3 regions of the Streptomyces sp. NPDC005808 genome follow, and region 3 is predicted to be linked to each of the others. Evidence: riboswitches for the same ligand, from Rfam matches in the RefSeq annotation. Region 3 holds a riboswitch; each other region holds the start of a gene.
What was found. Region 3 has a riboswitch for S-adenosylmethionine ahead of ACFYPC_RS18980 (aminotransferase class V-fold PLP-dependent enzyme). Riboswitches for the same ligand answer to the same signal wherever they lie in the genome.

Region 1: linked by a shared signal. The riboswitch ahead of thrC (threonine synthase) and the one ahead of ACFYPC_RS18980 (aminotransferase class V-fold PLP-dependent enzyme) in region 3 are both predicted to bind S-adenosylmethionine.
Region 2: linked by a shared signal. The riboswitch ahead of ACFYPC_RS27925 (ABC transporter substrate-binding protein) and the one ahead of ACFYPC_RS18980 (aminotransferase class V-fold PLP-dependent enzyme) in region 3 are both predicted to bind S-adenosylmethionine.

Annotation. Positions count from the first base shown of each region.
Region 1 covers NZ_JBIAIK010000017.1:19,355-24,394, forward strand. Annotated here, with positions in the region: gene ACFYPC_RS30510 (MoaD/ThiS family protein) at 1-1, opposite strand, end outside; gene thrC (threonine synthase) at 135-1,451, opposite strand; SAM riboswitch class I at 1,469-1,616, opposite strand; gene ACFYPC_RS30520 (glucosyl-3-phosphoglycerate synthase) at 1,796-2,770, shown strand; gene ACFYPC_RS30525 (trehalose-6-phosphate synthase) at 2,847-4,271, shown strand; gene otsB (trehalose-phosphatase) at 4,268-5,040, opposite strand, start outside.
Region 2 covers NZ_JBIAIK010000014.1:140,905-145,944, forward strand. Annotated here, with positions in the region: partial or broken gene ACFYPC_RS27910 (hypothetical protein) at 1-72, opposite strand, end outside; gene ACFYPC_RS27915 (lipocalin-like domain-containing protein) at 573-1,646, shown strand; gene ACFYPC_RS27920 (YoaK family protein) at 1,876-2,742, opposite strand; SAM riboswitch class IV at 3,084-3,193, shown strand; gene ACFYPC_RS27925 (ABC transporter substrate-binding protein) at 3,584-5,040, shown strand, end outside.
Region 3 covers NZ_JBIAIK010000007.1:433,801-438,840, forward strand. Annotated here, with positions in the region: gene ACFYPC_RS18970 (Lrp/AsnC family transcriptional regulator) at 1-123, shown strand, start outside; gene ACFYPC_RS18975 (PQQ-binding-like beta-propeller repeat protein) at 151-2,277, opposite strand; gene ACFYPC_RS18980 (aminotransferase class V-fold PLP-dependent enzyme) at 2,347-3,720, opposite strand; SAM riboswitch class IV at 3,910-4,026, opposite strand; gene trpD (anthranilate phosphoribosyltransferase) at 4,143-5,040, opposite strand, start outside.

The DNA of each region.
Region 1 (5,040 bases), on a different contig from region 3:
TTCGGTGTGACCTCCGGTCGGATGCTCAGGTGCGGCGGGACAGCGCCCCAGGGGCGCGGGGCCGGGCCGGCGGAGCGCGGCCGGCCCCCGCCGGCCCGCGGCGCGGTTACGGCTTTCCGGCGGAGCGCCCCCGCTCATGATGCGAGGCCGGCCTCTCGGAAGGAGTCCAGGTTCGGGCGGATGGTCGCGGTGAGCCCGGTGTCCGAGGCCACCGCGTCCAGGGTCTTGAGGCCGTCGCCGGTGTTGAGGACGACGGTGGTGAGGGTCGGGTCGAGCAGACCGTTCTCGATCAGTTTCTTCGCCACACCCACCGTCACGCCACCCGCGGTCTCGGCGAAGATGCCCTCCGTCTGGGCGAGGAGCTTGATCGCCTCGACGACCTGCTCGTCGTTGACGTCCTCCACGGCGCCGCCGGTACGCCGCGCGATGTCGAGCACGTACGGCCCGTCGGCCGGGTTGCCGATGGCGAGCGACTTGGCGATGGTGTTCGGCTTCTGGGGCCGTACGACGTCATGGCCTGCCTTGTAGGCGACCGACACCGGTGAGCAGCCCTCGGCCTGGGCGCCGAAGATCTTGTACGGCTTGTCCGCCACGAGCCCGAGCTTGATCAGCTCCCGCAGGCCCTTGTCGATCTTCGTGAGCTGGGAGCCGGAGGCGATCGGGATGACCAGCTGGTCGGGGAGCTGCCAGCCGAGCTGCTCGCAGATCTCGTACGCGAGGGTCTTGGAGCCCTCCGCGTAGTACGGCCGCAGGTTGACGTTGACGAAGCCCCAGCCCTCGCCGGCCGGGTCGCCGATCAGCTCGGAGCAGAAGCGGTTCACGTCGTCGTAGTTGCCCTCGATGCCGACGAGCTCGCCGCCGTACACCGCGGCCATGACGATCTTGCCCTGCTCCAGGTCGTGCGGGATGAAGACGCAGGAGCGGAAGCCGGCGCGGGCCGCGGCGGCGCCCACGGCGCCCGCGAGGTTGCCGGTGGAGGAGCAGGAGAGGGTGGTGAAGTCGAAGGCACGGGCGGCCTCGATGGCCTGGGCGACGACGCGGTCCTTGAAGGAGTGCGTCGGGTTGCCGGAGTCGTCCTTGACGAAGAGCTTGCCGGGGGTGACGCCCAGCGCGCGGGCCAGGTTGTCGGCCTTGACGAGCTTGGTCCAGCCGGGGTTGATGTTCGGCTTCTCCGCGACGTCCGCCGGGACCGGCAGGAGCGGTGCGTAGCGCCAGATGTTCGCGGGGCCCGCTTCGATGCGCTTGCGGAGGTCCTCGGTCTCGTAGGCCGAGAAGTCGTACGCGATCTCCAGCGGCCCGAAACACTCCTCGCAGGCGAAGAACGGACCGAGCGGTACGCGGTGTCCGCACTCGCGGCAGGAAAGCGCGGCGGCGGGGCCCAGATCGACGGTCTTCGCGGAATCCGGGGAGGTCACGGTGTTCGTGGTGCTTGCAACTGTCTGCGCAGCCATGGAGGCGAGGCCCTTTCTCCTCATCTTCCTCACGACGCACTTCGCCGTGAGACGGATTTGGCACCTTCCCGAGCCGGGAGCCCCGCCACGTCGATGTGACAAGAACCAGCTGGAGGGTTGCCGGGGCTTCAACGGGCCGTATCCCTCTGCCCCTCTGGATGAGCGGTATTCAGTTGTGCGCCGGACGACCCCCGACATGCGATGGTCATCAGCGTTGTTCAAGACTGTAACCGAAGGCCTGGATGGTGGAGAGAGCCGTCCGAACCGCGAGATGCCAGCGACCCACCGAACGCTGCCGCGGAGACGGGCACAAGCATCCCAATGAACGCAAGGGAGAGCCGCACGTGCTTGAAGACGTCGAGCGCTGGCTGAGCACGCGCTCCTGGTCCGTGACCGACCGGCCGCTCAAGAAGCTCATAGCCGCGAAACGATCCACCAACTCCACGGTGAGCGTGGTCCTGCCCGCGCTCAACGAGGAGGCCACGGTAGGCGAGATCGTCTCCATCATCCGCCGCGATCTGATGACCCGCAAAGTGCCCCTCGTCGACGAGATCGTCGTCATCGACTCGGGCTCGACGGACCGCACCTCCGAGGTCGCCGCCGCCGCCGGCGCCCGGGTCGTTCACCGGGACGAAATACTTCCCCGCATCCCGACCGTGCCCGGCAAGGGCGAGGTCCTGTGGCGGTCACTCCTGGTGACGAGCGGTGACATCGTCTGTTTCATCGACGCGGACCTCAAGGAGTTCTCCTCGGACTTCGTGTCCGGGATCGTGGGACCGCTGCTCACCGATCCGGGTGTGGACCTGGTCAAGGCGATGTACGACCGCCCGCTGAACCTGCCGGGTGAGCCCACCTCCGGCAGGACCGCGGCCGGTCAGGGCGGCCGGGTCACCGAACTGATGGCCCGCCCCCTGCTGAACATGCACTGGCCGCAGCTGGCCGGCTTCGTCCAGCCGCTCGGCGGCGAGTACGCGGCCCGCCGTACCCTCCTCGAACAGCTCCCGTTCCCCGTCGGATACGGCGTGGAGCTCGGCATGCTCGTCGACGCGCTGCACCTGGTGGGGCTCGACGCGCTCGCCCAGGTCGATGTCGGTGTGCGCAAGCACCGGCACCAGGACGGCCAGGCGCTGGGCCGGATGTCCGCCGCGATCTACCGCACCGCACAGCTCCGGCTCGCCCGCGGCCATCTCATCCGGCCGGCCATCACCCAGTTCGAACGGGGCGAGTCCGGCTTCGAGGCGCGCACCTACTCCGTCGATACGGAGGAACGGCCTCCCATGGCGGAAATCTCGGAGTATCAGTCACGCAAAGCGGCGTAATCCGGCGGCTGTATACGTCTGCGCAGTACCCCGTCCGTACGTTTGAGCGTTTCCGGGCCGGGCTAGATTGACGCGTATGGCTTCCACCGCTTCGACTGCTGCTTCCACGGCATCACCGCAGGGCTCCCACGGGATCCTCGTCGCGTCCAACCGCGGCCCGGTCTCCTACGACGTGCGCGAGGACGGCGAGCTACAGGCCAGGCGCGGCGGCGGCGGCCTGGTCTCGGGCCTGTCGGCGATCGGCCCGGACGCGGGCGCCCTGTGGGTGTGCTCGGCGCTCGGCGACGGGGACCGCGAGGCGGTGCGGCGCGGGGTCGGCGAGGACGGCGTACGGATGCTGGACATCGACGCCGAGGTGCACGCGGACGCCTACAACGGCATCGCGAACTCCGTGCTGTGGTTCGTCCACCACATGCTGTACCAGACGCCGCTGGAGCCGGTCTTCGACGTGGAGTTCCGGCGCCAGTGGGCGTCGTACGAGGCCTACAACCGGGCGTTCGCGCAGGCGCTGGCCGACGAGGCGGCCGAGGGCGCCGTGGTGGTCGTACAGGACTACCACCTGACCCTCGTCCCCGGCATGCTGCGGGAACTCCGCCCGGACCTGCGGATCGGTCACTTCTCGCACACGCCGTGGGCGCCGGTCGACTACTTCCGCATGCTCCCCGACGACATCGCCGAGCAGGTGCTGCGCGGCATGCTCGGCGCGGACCGGCTCGGCTTCCTCACCCACCGCTGGGCTTCCGCGTTCACCGCGTGCGCGCAGGAGCTGGCCGGCGGCCTCGGTGACACCCGCGTCGGTGTGCACGGGCTCGGCGCGGACGCGGACTTCCTGCGCCGGCGTTCGCACGAGGCGGATGTCGCCGACCGGATGGCCACCCTGCGTGAGCAGATCGGCGAGGGCCGGAAGGCGATCGTGCGGGTCGACCGCACCGAGCTGTCGAAGAACATCGTGCGCGGACTGCTGGCCTACCGGCAGCTCCTGGAGGACCGGCCGTCCTGGCGCGAGCGGGTCGTGCACGTCGCCTTCGCCTACCCCTCACGCCAGGACCTCGCCGTGTACCGCGACTACACGGCCGAGGTGCAGCGGGTCGCCGACGACATCAACTCCACGTACGGCACGCCCGGTTGGACCCCGGTCGTGCTGCACGTCAAGGACGACTTCGCCCGCTCCCTCGCCGCGTACCGGCTCGCCGATGTGGCCCTGGTCAATCCGATCCGGGACGGCATGAACCTCGTCGCCAAGGAGGTGCCGGTCGTCTCCGACGAGGGGTGCGCGCTGGTGCTGTCCCGGGAGGCGGGGGCGTACGAGGAGCTGGGCGAGGACGCGATCGTGGTGAACCCGTACGACGTGGTCGGCACGGCGCGGGCCCTGCACGAGGCGTTGTCGATGGGCGCCGGTGAGCGGGCCGAGCGCACCAAGCGCCTCGCCGCCGCGGCCACGGCGCTGCCTCCGGCCCAGTGGTTCCTGGAGCAGCTGCGGGAGTTGGAGAGCGGGTCCTAGCCGAGCCGCGCCGCCAGGGCCCTCAGCAGTTGTACGACTCCTGCCGGGCCGTCGACCACCAGGTCGGCCCGCTCCGCCAGTTCCGCGACCTCCGCGCTGCCGCTGCACACCAGGAGGCCCGGAATGCCTTCGGCGCGGAGCTTGTCCACGGCGGTGAAGGCCGGGAGGTCACCGAGGTCGTCACCGGCGTAGAGGACGGCTTCGGCGCCGGTCTCGCGGAGGTGCGCGAGGAGGGCGACGCCCTTGTCCATCCCCGGCGGGCGGAGTTCCAGGACCATGCGGCCCGGTTCGACGATCAGGCCGTGCCGGCCGGCCAGCTCGGTGAGGGGCTCGCGCAGGGCCTCGAACGCCGCCTGCGGGTCCGCCGCGCGCCGGGTGTGTACGGCGACCGCCCGGCCCTTCTCCTCGATCCAGGTGCCCTTCCAGGCGCCGGCCGTGTCCAGGAACCCCGGCAGCTCGGCGCGGACGGCGGCGACGCCGGGGTGCGGGGCGGGGGCACTGACCGAGCCGGTCCGCGCGTCCCAGCGCTCGGCGCCGTAGTGCCCGAGCACGACCAGGTGCTCCAGTCCCGGCACACCCGCGAAGCCGCCGTGCTCGACCGCCACGGCAGCCGGGCGGCCGGTGACGACCGCCACGGAGGCGACCCTCGGGGCGAGGGCCGCGAGTGCGGGGACCGCGTCCGGGTGGGCGCGGGCCTGCTCCGGGTCCGGGACGATCGGCGCGAGCGTCCCGTCGAAGTCGAGCCCGATCACCGCGTGCCCCGGCCGGG
Region 2 (5,040 bases), on a different contig from region 3:
CCGCACCAGGACGGCGTCGTCGGCAACCAGCAGAAGGTCTTCCAGGACGGCCGGGATGGGACACCGTCCGGCGTCTGCTGCACGGCACAGCAGCCTAGCGCCATGGTCACGACGTTTTAGTCTCACCGTCGGATTCCCTGGCCCGCGCGATGACGTGCGGCCGGCAGGAGGCTCGGTCATTCGCGGCCTGCCTGTGGACAGCGGGGGCGGACGGTTCACCCAACAGGCCCGGCCGCCGGTAACGGCGTACCGACCAGGACCTGGCTCTGCGCCGGCCCGGGCGATGCGACACAGTAGTTACGGAGGGCCCTCTCCCAGCCCGACCGCGTCGCGCCGATGGTGCCGGCCCCTCCAGGCCGAGGAGGACCAGGCCAAGACCCTCGTCGACCGGAAACGTCTTCTCTCCCCGTTCGCCGACGCCTCAAGGACTACGCCTCTCGGCTGAGCCCGGCGCGGACGTGCGAAGGGAAGGGGTCAACGTCGGCATCGGATGAGCCGATACCAACGGTGAACCCACCGCACGACTGCCACGAGAAAGGGAGGCGACGATGTCCCGCACACAGGATTGCCGCATGGCGGATCGGCCGGCCGACTATCAGCGTCTGGGGATCACCAGGGGCGAGATCGCGCCCTGGGAGGACGGCTTCCGCTCGCGCCCCGGCGGCCCCGGAACCTTCGAGTGGTGGTACTTCGACTGCGTCCTCGACGACGGATCCACCCTGGTGATCAACTTCATGGCCAAGGACTTCCGGGTCGGCAAGGGCGTCAACCAGCCGCCCGCGCCGGTGGTCACCATCGAACTGGACCGGCCGGACGGCACGCACATCGAACGGACCTCACCGGAGTATCCGGACGACCACGCCTTCGCCACCGACCGGTGCGACGTCCGCATCGGCGACAACCGCATCAGCGGTGACCTGCACACCTACCGCATCCACGCGGACGTCGAGGGCGTCGTCGCGGACGTAATCCTTACCGGACAGGTCCCCTCCTGGCGGCCGGAGACCGGCCACGTCACGTTCGGCGAGGAGAAGCCGAAGTACTTCGCCTGGCTGCCCTCCGTCCCCCAGGGGCGGGTCGAGGCCACCCTCACCATCGACGGCACGACCGAGACCCGGACGGGCACCGGATATCACGACCACAACTGGGGCGACGCCGAGATGGCGCGTCTCATGCACCACTGGTACTGGGCTCGCGCCGAAGCAGGCGACTACACCGTGATTGCCTCCTACATCACCGCCGCGAAGAAGTACGGCTCCGCCGAGGTCCCCCTCTTCATGCTCGCCAAGAACGGCGAGATCCTCGCCGACCGCGCCAGCCTGGTCCGCTTCACCAAGTCGGACGAACACTCCGACCCGGTCACCGGGAAGCCGGTGGCCAACACTCTGGTGTTCGACTACGACGCCACCTCCGAGGGCGGCGAAGGGTTCCGGGTCACCTTCCGCCGCGAGAACACCATCGTCCAGGGCCGCATGATCGAATCCCTCAAGGGGGCGAAGCGGATCCTGGCCAGACTCGCCGGATTCAACGGCGGCTATCTGCGCTTCACCGGCCAGGTGACCGTCGAGCACCTCGCACACGGCGAGGCCGTCGACAGTGTGAGCGCGCCGGCTCTGTGGGAACTCATGTACTTCGGCAAGCACTGACCCGGATCCGGCACGACGACGGGCGTCCGCGTGCGCTCCCGGCCTACCACTCGCCCCGCTGTCAGTACGTAGCGCGGGCCCCGGTACCCATCCCCACTGGCTTTTCGTGCGCTGGAGCTCAACATCTTCTGCCGGCCGGATCCCGGCCACAGTGCCGGTCAGCCCAAGCCGGTACGACCGTAACGCCGGCCGTACCGGCACCGAGGCGAGGATCCCGCTCGTCGGCGCTCTATCGCGCAGGTTTCTGCTTCAGCATCCCGGAGGCGATCGCGATGACGACTGCGATCACGGCCACCGGCACCACCGGTGCGTAGGTGTGCGCGTGGCTGAGCATCCAGTCTCCGACGAAGGCGCCGGCCACCATGCCCACCAGGACCCCGGTGAGGCGACGTGCCGCGGCGGGCTTGAGAGTCCAGGTGGTGATACCGGAAACCCAGCTGATGAAGGTGGCCGTGGCCGCCGTGGTGGAAATGCCAGGCACATGGAGCGACCGAATGGCGTTCATCTGCAGACCCATGGCGAAGGCGTTGAGGGCGACCAGGATGTTGGACACAAGGCTGGACGGGGACGTCGCCATCCACACGACGAGGAAACCGACCTGCGCCACCGTCGCGACGCAGAGCGCGATGGAGACACGACGCGGCCACGCTTCGAAGATCTCGGAGTCCTCCATCTCCTCGTCGCCGTTGAACGCGGTCAGGATCCTTGTTGCCAGCGCGGCCCCCACGGCGAACGCGGCAAGGGAAATCACCACGCGAACGGGATCCGGACCGTCGGGCGGCCGGGTACCGGCTACGCCCAGTCCGAGAAACACCAGGTTTCCGGTCTGGAACGCCGTGAAGACCTTCCCGAAAGAAAGAAAGCAGATCGCTTCGAAAACGCCTGACGAGAATGCCAGGGCGACCAGCAGCCGGTCTCGAATCGCCAGTAGCTCCGGAGTCGCGTGCGCGGCGGCCAGGTCCACACGCCGGTCATCCACAGGTTCGGCTCCTCGGCCGCCCTGGACCGGCAGGGTCGGGGCGACAGGTTGAGTGCCCTGAGAACGTTCGAGTCGAGACGGCCGGCCGTGAGCCTTTTGCAGGCTGCTCCATTGCATGCCTTTTCCTCCAAGCGCCCGGAGTCAGGAGCTCGCCCCGACTAGTTGCTAGGTACACATTTATCTCCGTTCAGGATGTGCCTACATCTCGCATAAAGCCACATATTTGGGCGAAACCTTACCCAGGCTTCAGGAAAAAACTACGAAGGCCGCCTGGGGGACAAAACAGGCAGGGCCGCGAGTTCTCGAGTCGGGGCACGGCAGGCCCCGGCCGGCGCCTGGTCAGGACAGTTCGGCCGGCCGTTGCCGAGCCTCGCGCAGTTCGATCCGCCGTGCCCTGCGTTGCCCAACTCGCCTGTCCCCATTGACGGATCATGGCGGCGCTCGTTAGCGTTCCCAGCGGTATCGAGTGTCAGCGTCAGGCCCTGGCTCGTTGACCGGCAACTCCTCACCGCGGTGGGGTGCTCCGGGTGAAAGCCCGGCAGAGTCACCGACTGCGCAAGCGCCTGACCGTTGGATCGGGCCTGAGATCGGGAGGACCAGCGTGCGGTACAGCAGTGAGCTGAGTGCCTCGATCGCGGCCGCTGCGGTGTTCTCCGGATTCTCCCGCCGACGCCACATCGACCTGCAGCTCTTCACCAGCTGCCTGTGTCACGGCTGATTGCGACCCTGCCTCCCGCTCTCTGGGTGACGCTCGCCGACGGCTTTGACGCCGCGGGCGACTCCGTGCGGGCTCTCACAGCGCTGTCGGAGTCCGCGGTGCCGTCACGCCTTCGTCGGCACCCTTCCCCCAGGCACCTTCCGAATATTTCCGCCACTCCGCCTTGGTCTGCACAGGGCCGCTTCGCCTTGGCATGCGCGGGCACGTGCGCGGTGACTTTGGAGTAGGAGAACCCGTTCCGTGATATCGCATCCGGATTCCCGACCTACCCGGTGGGCGGCACTCGCCGCACTGGTGACAAGCAGCCTCCTGCTGAGCGCCTGCGCGTCGAGCGGCAGCTCGACCAGCGACAGCGGCCCGGCCAGGTCCGGCGGCACACTGACCTTCGCGGTGGGTTCCGACGTAGGGTGCGTGGATCCGCAGCAGGTGGGCAGCAACGACACCATTTACTCGCTGCGCCAGATCGTGGACTCGCTGACCGACCAGGATCCCAAGACCGGCAAGATCGTGCCGTGGCTGGCGAAGAGCTGGGACATCAGTTCCGACACGACCACGTTCACCTTCCACCTGCGATCGGGTGTCACCTTCAGCGACGGGACACCGTTGACTGCCCAGGTGGTGAAGGACAACTTCGACGCGGTGCCGAAGCTCGGCGCCCTGGGGTCGCTGGCCCAGGGGTACTTGAGCGGCCTGGACAGCACCACGGTGATCGACCCGCTCACGGTGCGGGTCAGGTTCCAGCAGCCGAACGCGCAGTTCCTGCAGGCGACGTCGACGCACTCGCTGGGTATCGAGTCGTCGGCGAGTGCCAAGCAGAGCCCGCAGGAGAAGTGCAGCAAGGGTGTGGTCGGGTCCGGCCCGTTCGCGCTGGAGAGCTACGTACAGAACCAGTCCATCACCTTGACCAAGCGCAGCAAGTACGCCTGGGGCTCGTCGTTGTGGACCAAGCCGGGCGAGGCGTACCTGGACAAGCTGGTGTTCAAGGTGGTGCCCGAGGCGGGCGTGCGCACCGGCAGCCTGCAGTCCGGTCAGGTGGACGCGATCAGCAGTGTCGGCAAGGCAAACGAGGCGGCCCTCACGGGCGGCCAGGTGAACCTGCAAGGGCGGGCCAATCCCGGTGCGGTGTTCAACCTGGGGCTGAACAACTCCCGCCCGCTACTGAAGGACGTGAGGGTGCGTCAGGCGCTCCTGTTCGCCATCGACCGGCAGCAGATCGTCGACACCGTGTTCCCGACCGGCACCAGGGCGGCTACCAGCATCCTGGCGTACACGACACCGGATTACGCGGACCAGGGCTCGGATCTGGCCTTCGACGCGGCGAAGGCGAAGTCCCTGCTGGACTCGGCCGGTTGGAAGGTCGGCAGTGACGGCATCCGGTCGAAGAACGGCACCGAGCTCCGTCTGATCGTCCGGTGGTTCGCCAACGCGGCCACGAACCAGCCGACGCTGGAGCTGATCCAGCAACAGTTCAAGGCCGTGGGTGTCGACGTGGTGCTCAAGGAGACGCCCACCGCCCAGTTCGCGACGATGCTGCAGTCCGGCGACTTCGACGCGTCCTGGGGCAACCTGACCCGCGCCGACCCTGACATCCTGCGCAGCCAGTACTCCACCGAGTTGGCCAACTTCTACCACCTGCCGACGAGCCCGTTGGAGGAGGCGCTGACCCAGCAGGCGGCAACGACCGACGCGGCCGAGCG
Region 3 (5,040 bases):
GACGTCATCCCGGGCAGCATCAGCAAGATCCCGGGCGTCGAGGGCACGGACACCCACGTGGCGTTCCGCACGTACTCCCAGCACGACCTGGAGGCGGCGTTCGCGATCGGCCTGGACGGCTGAGAGCCCGCGGCCGGGCCTCGTCCGCACTCAGCCGCTGATGTCCACGGCGGCGATTCCGTCCCCCGAGGGAACATAGAGACGCTCACCGCTGAGCACGGGGCTGTGCTGGTCCTCTCCGGTCGAGTCGCCGAGCGCCTCGCTCCACACCGGCTTGCCGTCCAGTCCCAGGGCGCACAGGACGAGCCCGCTTCGCAGATAGATCCGGTCCCCGCTCACCAGGGGGTCCGGCAGCCAGTCGCCGCCTATCTCGTACGTCCACGCCGTGCTGCCGTCGACCGCCCTGACCGCCTCGATGGTGCCCTGCCCGGTGGTGATCGCGAGCGACCGGTTCCCGGCGACCATCGGTCCACCGTCGGTCTCGTCCGACCACAGCCGCTTGCCGTCCAGGCCGAACGCGTGCCGGTTCACGAGTCCGCCCGACGCGACGACGAGGATGTCGCCGACGAGCGCGGGCCGGCCGATGTCCATGCCCGCGGTGACCGACCAGAGCTCGGTCCCGTCGTCGGCGTCCAGGGCCACCAGCTGGTCGCCGAAGGTACCCGTATAGATCACACCGTCCGCCACCAGGGGGACCTCGGTCGGACCGGCGGGCGTGGCCGCACTCCACAGCACGCTGCCGTCGGCCGCGTAGCAGCGGAGCCCGCCCTCGTCGGTGTCTCCGGTGGCCACCACCACGCCCTCACCCGCGAGAACCGGCGGGGCGTAGCCGTTCTCGCCGACGGCCTCGCTCCAGCTGGGCTTGCCCGCCTCGTCCACCGCGCACAGCCGGCGCCGCACCCTCTCCCGGTCCCACACGACGCAGAAGATTCCGTCCGGGGTGACGACGGGCGTCGACACCGACTCACCGAGCCTGACCGCCCAGCGTCGCCGGCCCGCACGGGACAGAGCGTGCAGCTTTCCGTTCGCGTCACCGAAGTAGACGGTTTCGCCGTCCGGCGACACGGCGACGCAGGGTCCGTGCAGGCCGCCGAGCCCGGCGGCGTCGTACTGCCAGGCGAGCGCGGCGGGATTCTCCACACCCACGGCGGACGCGGTCGCGGGGGGCGTGGAGGTTCCTGCTCCCTGCGTTCCGTTCCCCCGCTGCCACACCCACCACCCCGCTCCCCCGGTGGCTGCGACCAGCGCCCCGCCCGCCGCGGCCGTCAACAGTCCGCGCCTCGAAGGCCGTTCGGGTGCCGGTGAGCTGTTGGATGCCGAAACGCCCGTGACCGTCTCCGGGGCGATGTACTCGACGCGGCTCTCGCCCTCGCCCGACTCGCGCTCCGGAAGCCACCGTTCGTCGCCCGCGACCGTCGCCGGTGCGGAGGTGAGCCACCCCGGCCGCAGAGCCGCCCGCAGGGACGCCGCCGAATGTCCGGCGGCCCCGACCACCTCCCCGGGGGTGGGCCGGTCACCGGGTTCCTCCCGCAGACATGCCTCGACGAGCGGAAGCACGCGCGCCGGAACCCCCGAGAGGTCGAAGTCCCGGGTCACGATGCGCAGCAGGATCACCGAGTCCTGGCCCTCCCCGAAGGGTTCGCGGCCGCTCGACGCATACGCCAGTACGGCGCCCAGCGCGAAGACGTCGCTCGGCGGCCCCACCTCGGAGCCGTTGCGTATCTGCTCGGGCGAGACGTATCCGACCGAGCCGACCATGGCGCCGGTGCGGGTCATCGCCGTCGCCTCCAGCGCCCGTACGATCCCGAAGTCGATGACCCGCGGACCGTCCGGCGCCAGCAGGATGTTGGACGGCTTGAGGTCGCGGTGCACCATGCCCCTGGCGTGGATCGCGGCGAGGGCCTCGCCCAGTGCGGCGGCGAAGGTGAGCACCGCGTCCTCGGACAGCGGCCCGCCGTCGAGCACCGCGTCGCGCAGGTTCGGCCCGTCGACGAACTCCGTTGCCATCCAAGGCCGTTCGCCCTCGGGATCGGCGTCGACCACCCGCGCGGTGTAGGTGCCGCTGCCGCCGACGGTCTGCGCGGCCCGCACCTCCTGGCGGAACCGGGCGCGGAAGGTGCGGTCCTGCGCGTGCTCGGCCCGCACCACTTTCACGGCCAGCCGGAGCCCGGCCCGCGACTCGGCGAGATAGACCTCGCCCATACCACCCGCACCGAGCCGACCGAGCACCTCGTACGGACCGATCCGCCGTGGATCCGTCTCCCGCAGCGCCTGCACTCCCCGTGACTCCCCTGTTCGCCGTACCGCCGCCGAAGGGAGCGTATACGCCGTGCTCCCGTCAGGCGATCACACGGCCGGGACGCAACGCCCGTCCTGCGTGCGGTAGTTCCACTTCGCACCGTCCCGCACGAGCTCCTTGACCGCGCGCACGAAACGCTCGACGTGCTCGTCCGGGGTGCCCGCGCCGAAGCTGACGCGGATGGCGTTGAGGGACTTCTCGCCGGGCGCGGCCTCGGGAGCGCCGCACTCGCCCTGGGTCTCCGGGTCGCTGCCGAGGAGGGTACGCACCAGCGGGTGGGCGCAGAAGAGGCCGTCGCGCACCCCGATGCCGTACTCGGCGGACAGCGCGGCCGCGAAGTGCGAGCTGTTCCAGCCCTCCACGACGAAGGAGATGACGCCGACGCGCGGGGCGTCGTCGCCGAAGAGCGAGAGGACCCTGACCTCGGGCACCTCGGCGAGACCCGCGCGGACCGTCTCGATCAGGTGCTGCTCACGGGCGACGAGGGTGTCGAAGCCCGCCTCGCTGAGCGCCTTGCAGGCGGAGGCGATCGAGTAGACGCCGATCACGTTCGGTGAGCCGGCCTCGTGCCGGGCGGCGCTCTCGTGCCACTCCACGTCCACGCCGCCGTCCGTACGCCGCGACACCTTGCGGCTGGCGCCGCCGCCCGCCAGGTACGGCTCGGCCTCGCGCAGCCAGTCGGAGCGGCCCGCGAGGACTCCGGAGCCGAAGGGGGCGTACAGCTTGTGCCCGGAGAAGGCGACCCAGTCGACGTCGAGGTCGCGCACCGACACCGGGTGGTGCGGGGCGAGCTGCGCGGCGTCGAGCACGATGCGCGCGCCGTGCGCGTGCGAGGCGGCGGCCAGCTCACGCACCGGCCACAGCTCACCGGTGACGTTCGAGGCGCCCGTGACGCAGACGAGGGCCGGGCCGTGGGGGTCGCGGTGGCTGAGCGCGCGCTCCAGGGTCGCGACGGCCTCCCCCGGCGTACGCGGGGCGTTCAGGTACGTCACCCGCGCGTCCCGCCAGGGCAGCAACGCGGCGTGGTGCTCGGTCTCGAAGACGAAGACCTGGCAGTCGGCCGGCAGGGCGGCGGCGAGCAGGTTGAGCGAGTCGGTGGTCGACCGGGTGAAGACGACCTGGTCGTCCGCACGGCAGTCCAGGAACTCGGCGACGGTGGCGCGGGAGTTCTCGAAGAGGTCGGTGGAGAGCTGGGACAGGTACCCGGCGCCACGGTGCACGCTGCCGTAGTACGGGGCGTACGCGGCCACGTCGTCCCACACCCGCTGGAGGGCCGGGGCGCTGGCGGCGTAGTCGAGGGCGGCGTACGTGACCTCGCCACCGGTGACGAGCGGGACGGTGACATCTCGGCCCAGAACAGGCAGAGCTCCGGAAATGTCACGACAAACCGTCTGGTCGGCGGCAACGATGGAAGCAGACATGGCGAACTCCTGTGAGACGCGGGGAACATCACCGCGCGAGCCGGTCCATGGAGGTGGCGCTCAGCGCGGGAACGGGTGAAAGTGATAGGCGGAAAAGGGGCTCTACGCCCTATCGCATTCGCTTGCTCACAGAAGGCTCCCTCGAATGACCAGGACCCCTGGGCCTTAACCACTCAGAAGAGGGCGAGGGGTCCGCGCTTGCCGCAGACCTCGCTGCCTACGGCCTGGTCTTCACCCGGGGCACCCCGCCACGGACGGAGGGTTGCCGGACAGTCGGCCGGGGCCTGATGACTGTCACTCATGACCTGCCGAAAAAACTAACCGAACTGATCGCGACGGCGCAACCCGTGTCCGGATCCCGGAACCCGAAAGGGGCCGGACCTCTTCGCCCCAGCCCCTTTCGAACCGCCTCGCAAGGCGAGCTACGCGTTGGTCGCGGCCACCCAACGCTCGAGCGTCCGCTTGGCCGCCCCCGAATCGACGGCCTCCGCCGCCTGCGCCATCCCCGCTCGGATCTGCTCCGCGAGCGGCCCGTCACCCGGCGACAGGGCCACCAGCGCCGCCGCCGAGTTGAGCAGTACGGCGTCCCGCACCGGCCCCGTCTCGCCGTCGAGGAGCCGCCGCGCCACGTCGGCGTTGTACGTGGAGTCCGCGCCCCGCAGCGCCTCGATCGGGACCAGGTCGATTCCGACGTCCCTCGGGTCGAAGGTCTCCTCGGTGACCTTTCCGTCCCGTACGACCCACACCCGGGACGTGGAGGTGATGGTCAGCTCGTCGAGGCCGTCGTCGCCGCGGAAGACCAGTGAGGAGTTGCCGCGCTCGGCGAAGACGCCCGCCACGATGGGCGCCATGCGGGGGTCCGCGACGCCGACCGCCTGCGCCTTCACCCGTGCCGGGTTCGTCAGCGGACCGAGGGCGTTGAAGACCGTACGAATGCCCAACTGCCCACGTGCGGCGCCCACATGACGCAGCGCCGGGTGGAACTTCACCGCAAAGCAGAAGGTGATCCCGGCCTCCTCGGCCACCTCGGCCACCCGCTCCGTCGTCAGCTGCAGATTGACCCCGAGCTTTTCCAGGACGTCGGACGCCCCGGAGGCGGAGGATGCCGCCCGGTTGCCGTGCTTGACGACCTTCGCGCCGGTCCCTGCGATGACGATCGCCGACATGGTGGAGATGTTGACGGTCTTGGCCCCGTCACCGCCCGTACCGACGATGTCGACGGTCTTCCCCGGCACCTCGATCACGTTGGCGTGTTCGTACATCATCCGTACGAGTCCGGTGATCTCCTCGACGGTCTCTCCCTTGGCCCGCAGCGCCACC